2 regions of the Xanthomonas sp. WHRI 1810A genome follow, and region 1 is predicted to be linked to the other one. Evidence: riboswitches for the same ligand, from Rfam matches in the RefSeq annotation. Region 1 holds a riboswitch; the other holds the start of a gene.

Region 1 (3,409 bases):
TTCGATGCGTTCGGCACCCTTGCCCGGATAACACGGCCAACACACCCCTATGGTCAGCTGCTGCGCGAAGGAAAGCGGCAAGGCCGCAGTTTTAGGCCAGACGACATGCAGACCCTGATGACCCACAGACTGTGCATTTCAGAGGCGGCTGCACGTTTTGGTATTCATCTGTCGCCTGACCGGCTCGGTCTCCTGGAGCAAGCTCTCAAAGCCGAGCTTGCGAGCATTGAGCCGTTCCCAGATGCCTTAGAAGCCATAGCGATGCTACGGGCTGCGGGCATGCCAACAGCCATATGCTCCAATCTGGCCATGCCATATGGCCCAGCGATTCAACAGATCTTTCCGAACCTAGGTGGCTACGGTTTCAGCTACCACGTTGGCGCCATGAAGCCTTCCCCGATCATCTATCGAAATACCTGTGACTTACTGGGTGTCAGGCCTGGTGATGACTTCGGCAGTCATGGACGAGTCGTGATGATTGGCGACTCGGCGCGATGCGACAGGGACGGGCCTCGCCAATGTGGTATCAGCGGCTTTCGCTTACGCAGGGGGGAGGCAGAGGGATTTTCGAGCCTCACTGACTTCGCAAAGGTTGTGCTCACCGACGCGTAGTAGTGCAAGTTGAGTCGGGCTGATGCTTACAAACCACTACATTTTGCGCCAAATCAACGCAGGGATTATTCGGATGTAAATAAGCTCGCTGACCAACTCAATCAACGTTTGGGTGATGACTGCTGCCGCAGCGAGCCCTCTGATGTCCTCGGGTCAAGCCAGTGCCAATGGTAGAACTACCAACGAGTTACGTGTGGAGCTACTAAAGGCTACTGATCTCGCCGTGCTGGCCGGCAATTTGAATGCCCGAGCCACGAGTGCACCTGCCAGGGGCGCCAAGAGTATAAAACCGATATAGACAGGGATGACAGGCAGCAACTTGTCCATGTCTCTGACCACTGCAGCAATTGCGAGCCGATGACCACGACCAATACAGCCGCCATAGCCGGTAGCTTCTTCTGACTCCATAGTGATCGGTCGCTCGTGCAGATGGATAGTGGGAAACGAGGGTGTGACGGTGCCCCCGAAGAAACACCGTCAGGCGCTGAAGACCGATTAACGGTTGATGGTTTTCATCATCTGCGCGGTGTAGCGCTCACCTTGTACAGGCACCTTGGCCAGAACCTCACCAAGTTCGCGAAGGTCTTCTACGGTCAATTCCACGGTTGCTCCGCCTACGTTTTCTTCAAGGCGATGCAGCTTGGTTGTACCTGGGATAGGCGCGATCCACGGCTTTTGTGCCAGCAGCCAGGCCAGTGCAATCTGGGCGGGGGTGGCTTGCTTGCGTTGGGCGATTTCATCGATCAGTGTGACGAGATGGTGGTTGGCCTCGCGGGCACCGTCTGGGCAATTGCATGAACTTGACCAGCCATTTGCATTCGACTTGACCAGTCGTTTGCATCCGACTTGACCAGTGCGCATGATGCCAGTGTGAATCCTGCCCGGGTGGCAATGACGGCTGCCGGGCTTCTGTCCTATCAAATAATCAGCACGCGCTTAGGAGAGGAACATGAAAGGTTTTCTGGTCACTTTCTTTACTCAACAGAATCGTCGCTATCAGGGAAAGATGCTCGGCGACTGGATCGTTGATTTGGCGAAAGAAATGGGACTGCGGGGTGCGACTCTGTCCACAGGTATCGAAGGCTTTGGGCATACCGGCCGGCTGCATTCCTCGCATTTTTTTGAACTAGCGGATCAGCCTACCGAAATTCGTATGGCCATTACCGAGGACGAATCTGTGCAGTTATTCAAGCGATTGGAGCTTGAAGATATCTCGTTATTTTACATAAAAACCCCAGTTGAGATGGGCTTCGCCGGAACAGAAGTCACCTAGTCTGGCCTGCTTTCATAAGCGGTGACTCGAAGACGCCTACGCTTGCCTCGTGCTCCGAAACACGATTTTACATTTTGGACAGAGCTCGCTAAGATCGGCTCATTGGAGATGGCATTCCTCCATTAACCAACCGCTGTGCCCGTAGCAGCTGATGATGCCTACAGAAACCTGATCAACCAGGTCTGTAGGCGTTCGCGCCCAGAATCCCCTTTTTGGTCAGGCCCACTTACATTTTTGTGGCTGGCCAAATGTCTAAATTTCGACGACCTGAACAACTCGACTTACTGCCCTATATTGCGAAATGGCTTGCGCTTGCTGGTCTTGTAGCTCTTTTGGCAGGCTCTGCCTCTGCGTTATTCCTCCTTTCTTTGGATCATGCCACCCAGTGGCGAGAAGCCCATCCCTGGGTGCTCTGGCTCCTGCCAGTTGCTGGCTTTGCCGTGGGACTTGCGTATCACCTGATAGGCAAACCAGTTGATGCCGGAAACAACCTGATCATCGATGAGATCCACGATCCTAAAAAGACTATTCCCTTGCGCATGGTGCCGATGGTGCTAATCGGAACCGTGGTTTCCCACCTCTTCGGTGCATCTGTGGGACGTGAGGGAACGGCGGTGCAGATGGGCGGCGCTCTTGCGGATCAATTGACGCATGTCTTTCGGCTACGCCGCGAAGATCGCCGGGTGATTCTCATGGCCGGTATCAGTGCTGGCTTTGCGTCCGTCTTCGGCACCCCTCTTGCCGGGGCTTTGTTCGGACTTGAAGTGTTGGCCATCGGACGCATGCGTTACGACGCGCTTTTCCCTTGCGTGGTTGCGGCAATCGTTGCTGACCAGGTGGGGAAAGCCTGGGGAGTGGTTCATACGCATTACGTCATTGGCGAAGTGGTTCCCGTGCAGCTCTGGAGCGTCATGGCTGTGGTCGCCGCTGGGATTATCTTCGGCCTCACTGGCCTGCTATTCGCGACGACCACCCATAAGCTAGGGGCTTTCGTTAAACGACTTATCTCCTATTCGCCATTACGACCATTCGCCGGCGGCCTTCTGATCGCAGTGGCAGTGTGGGCGCTTGGTAGCAACCATTACACCGATGTCGATAAGTACATCGGACTGGGGATTCCGAGCATCGTCCAATCCTTTCAAATGCCAATGGCTCCTTGGGACTGGCTTGGAAAGATGTTGTTCACCGTTGTCTCCCTGGGGACTGGATTCAAGGGCGGCGAAGTCACTCCGCTGTTTTACATTGGAGCCACCTTGGGGAACGCGCTAGCGCCCCTCTTACATCTTCCCTTCGGCATGCTGGCTGGTATCGGTTTTGTCGCTGTCTTCGCTGGTGCAGCTAATACGCCACTGGCAACCATTGTCATGGCCATGGAGCTCTTCGGGCCTGAAATTGCTCCGCTTGCAGCCATTGCCTGTATCGCAAGTTACCTCGTATCCGGGCATACCGGGATCTATCACGCCCAGCGCGTCGGTCACAGCAAGCATCACCGTCCTCTGCCGAAGGAAATCCGGCTCTCCGATA
Region 2 (3,409 bases), on a different contig from region 1:
GAAGCCATCTGCCTACTACGACCGTGTTGTGGACGTGATGGAGGAACTGGTGAAGTTCACGCTGATGGTTCGGGGCCGGGAAACGTATCTGGTAGACCGCTATTCGGAGCGCAAGGAAAGCGCCGAGGCACTCTCGAAACGAGTCAATCAAAGATCGATTTGAGCGACCAAGGGGATAGAGAATGAGCAACACCACAGTAAGGAATGCGCAGATTTCGGACGCTCAAGCCATCCAGGCAATTTACGCACCGATGGTTGAACGCACCGCGATTTCGTTTGAGCTTGAGCCCCCTACCGTCGAAGAGATGGCCAAGCGGATTGGGTCGACTTTGCCGACTTACCCGTATCTGGTAGCGGAGCGAGACGGCCAAATCATCGGCTATGCATATGCCAGTCAGCATCGGGCTCGTGAGGCCTATCGCTGGTCGGTCGACGTCACCGTTTATATATCGCCAGAAGCGCACCGTAGCGGGGTCGGTCGGGCACTGTATGACGTGTTGCTACCGACATTGAAAAGGCAAGGCTTTCACGCAGCCTATGCCGGGATAGCGCTGCCTAACGATGGCAGCGTGGGGTTGCACGAAGCACTTGGCTTCGCTCACATAGGTACGTATCCAGAAGTAGGATTCAAGCAAGGCGCTTGGCATGACGTTGGGTATTGGCGTATTGCGCTTGATGTTTCGAGTCCGCCGAAACCCACTCTGCCGTTTATGGATATCAGTCCGCAGGTTTAGGTTGCGCAGGTCGACTTGATGGGCTGCGAGTGGCAATCAGGGCTAGTTTGACGGTCGAGAAGATATTGGCTTTTTCTCATGTCACTTGGCTCTCGCGAGTTCTGTGAAATCGACCGGCTGCTTATGGCCGAAAGCTGCCCTTCGTATTCGGCCGCTTTGGAACCTCATGCAGCCTTTGGAGGATCAGACGGACTTTGGCACATGGGAGTAGGATGTGCTCCGGATCCTCAGGGCCTCTGAGTTTCGCGAGACAATCGACCCGGCTTGCAGGACCAACAGCCGTGGTAGCCAATCACGAACTCATGAGATAATTACTAAACATCGCAGCGTTAAGCCTGGCTATGCGTTGCGGTTTTCAGAGCGTGGAATCGAAAGTTTTCCGCAGAAACAATTGCCCTGATTCAGGAAGGTAGGCTGCCCTGGGCGCTAGGCTCAGTTTCACTACACGTCGTGGGCTCGCTGGTAATGACGGCTGCCGGGCTTCTGTCCTATCAAATAATCAACACGCGCTGAGGAGAGGAACATGAAAGCTTTTCTGGTGACCTTCTTTACTCAACAGAATCGTCGCTATCAGGGAAAGATGCTCGGCGACTGGGTCGTTGATTTGGCGAAAGAAATGGGACTGCGGGGTGCGACTCTGTCCACAGGTATCGAAGGCTTTGGGCATACCGGCCGGCTGCATTCCTCGCATTTTTTTGAACTAGCGGATCAGCCTACCGAAATTCGTATGGCCATTACCGAGGACGAATCTGAACAGTTATTCAAGCGATTGGAGCTTGAAGATATCTCGTTGTTTTACATAAAAACCCCAGTTGAGCTGGGCTTCGTCGGAACAGAGGTCACCTAGTTTGGCCCTCTTTCGTAAGCGGTGACTCGAAGACGCCTTCGCTTGCCTCGTACTCCGAAACACGATTTTACATTTTGGACAGACCTAGCTAAGATCGGCGCATTGGAGATGGCATTCCTCCATTAACAAACCGCTGCGCCCGTAGCAGCTGATGATGCCTACAGAAACCTGATCAATCAGGTCTGTAGGCGTTCGCGCTCAGATTCCCTTTTTGGTCAGGCCCACCTACTTTTTTGTGGCTGGCCAAATGTCTAAATTTCGACGACCTGAACAACTCGACTTACTGCCCTATATAGCGAAATGGCTTGCGCTTGCAGGTCTTGTAGCTCTTTTGGCAGGCTCTGCTTCTGCGTTATTCCTCCTTTCCTTGGATCATGCCACCCAGTGGCGAGAAACCCATCCTTTGGTGATCTGGCTCCTGCCAGTGGCTGGCTTTGCTGTGGGACTTGCATATCACTTGATAGGCAAACCCGTTGATGCCGGAAACAACCTGATCATCGATGAGATCCATGATCCTAAGAAGATCGTGCCTTTGCGCATGGTGCCGATGGTGCTGGTTGGAACCGTGGTTTCCCACCTTTTTGGTGCATCTGTGGGACGTGAGGGGACGGCGGTGCAAATGGGCGGTGCCCTTGCCGATCAACTGACGCATGTCTTCCGTCTGCGCCGCGAAGACCGTCGGGTGATTCTCATGGCCGGTATCAGTGCTGGCTTTGCGTCCGTCTTCGGCACCCCTCTTGCCGGGGCTTTATTCGGACTTGAAGTATTGGCCATTGGACGTATGCGTTACGACGCGCTTTTCCCTTGCGTGGTTGCGGCAATCGTTGCTGACCAGGTGGGGCAAGCCTGGGGCGTGGTTCACACGCATTACGTCATTGGCGAAGTGGTTCCGGTGCAGCTGTGGAGCGTCATGGCTGTGGTGGCAGCTGGGATTGTCTTTGGCCTTACCGGCCTGCTATTCGCGACTGCGACCCACAAGCTCGGAGCCTTCGTTAAGCGGCTTATCACCTATTCACCATTAAGACCCTTCGCCGGCGGCCTGCTGATCGCAGTCGCAGTGTGGGCGCTCGGTAGTAACCATTACATTGACGTTGATAAGTACATCGGGCTAGGCATTCCGAGCATCGTCCAATCCTTTCAAATACCAATGGCCCCTTGGGATTGGCTTGGAAAGATGGTGTTCACCGTTGTCTCCTTGGGCACTGGATTCAAAGGCGGTGAAGTGACACCGCTGTTTTACATCGGTGCCACCTTGGGGAATGCGCTGGCTCCCCTCTTGCACCTTCCCTTCGGCATGCTGGCTGGTATCGGCTTTGTCGCCGTCTTTGCCGGTGCAGCTAATACGCCACTGGCAACCATCGTTATGGCCATGGAGCTCTTCGGGCCCGAAATTGCTCCGCTTGCAGCCATTGCCTGTATCGCAAGTTACCTCGTATCCGGACACACCGGGATCTATCACGCCCAGCGCGTCGGCCACAGCAAGCATCACCGTCCTCTTCCGGAGGAAATCCGGCTCTCTGATATCAAGCAATTTCATGCTCAAAGTGAATCCGCCAGCGAGCGGAAAGTGACTCTTGCGGGGGAAGAGAAATGATTGAACATCACCAAGATCGCCTGACAGCTTTGCAACTCTATTTTCCTGGCGCTAGCCGGGCTCGCGTGACCAGCTTCTGGCACCACCTAAGCGCACCTGCACTAGCCCAGCACCTCCTTAAAGTTGCTCAAAAAGCAAAAATTGAGCAGGTCATGCTCAAGACGATTTCTGCAGGTTATTTGCCAAGCTATCGCATCTCCCATCATCACCCGGAGCTTGGCGATATGCGTCATC

The links. A riboswitch is a leader RNA that binds a small molecule or an ion and turns the genes downstream of it on or off. The one in region 1 is predicted to bind fluoride.
Region 2: another riboswitch for fluoride. It lies ahead of ABQX22_RS03080 (voltage-gated chloride channel family protein); the one in region 1 lies ahead of ABQX22_RS18800 (voltage-gated chloride channel family protein).

What each region holds. Positions count from the first base shown of each region.
Region 1 is NZ_JBEGED010000013.1:33,520-36,928, forward strand. Features, by position in the region: gene ABQX22_RS18785 (HAD family hydrolase) at 1-612, shown strand, start outside; gene ABQX22_RS18790 (aldo/keto reductase) at 1,108-1,473, opposite strand; gene ABQX22_RS18795 (DUF190 domain-containing protein) at 1,562-1,885, shown strand; fluoride riboswitch at 1,981-2,053, shown strand; gene ABQX22_RS18800 (voltage-gated chloride channel family protein) at 2,134-3,409, shown strand, end outside.
Region 2 is NZ_JBEGED010000001.1:679,516-682,924, forward strand. Features, by position in the region: gene arsH (arsenical resistance protein ArsH) at 1-163, shown strand, start outside; gene ABQX22_RS03070 (arsinothricin resistance N-acetyltransferase ArsN1 family B) at 183-734, shown strand; gene ABQX22_RS03075 (DUF190 domain-containing protein) at 1,258-1,581, shown strand; fluoride riboswitch at 1,677-1,749, shown strand; gene ABQX22_RS03080 (voltage-gated chloride channel family protein) at 1,829-3,175, shown strand; gene ABQX22_RS03085 (hypothetical protein) at 3,172-3,409, shown strand, end outside.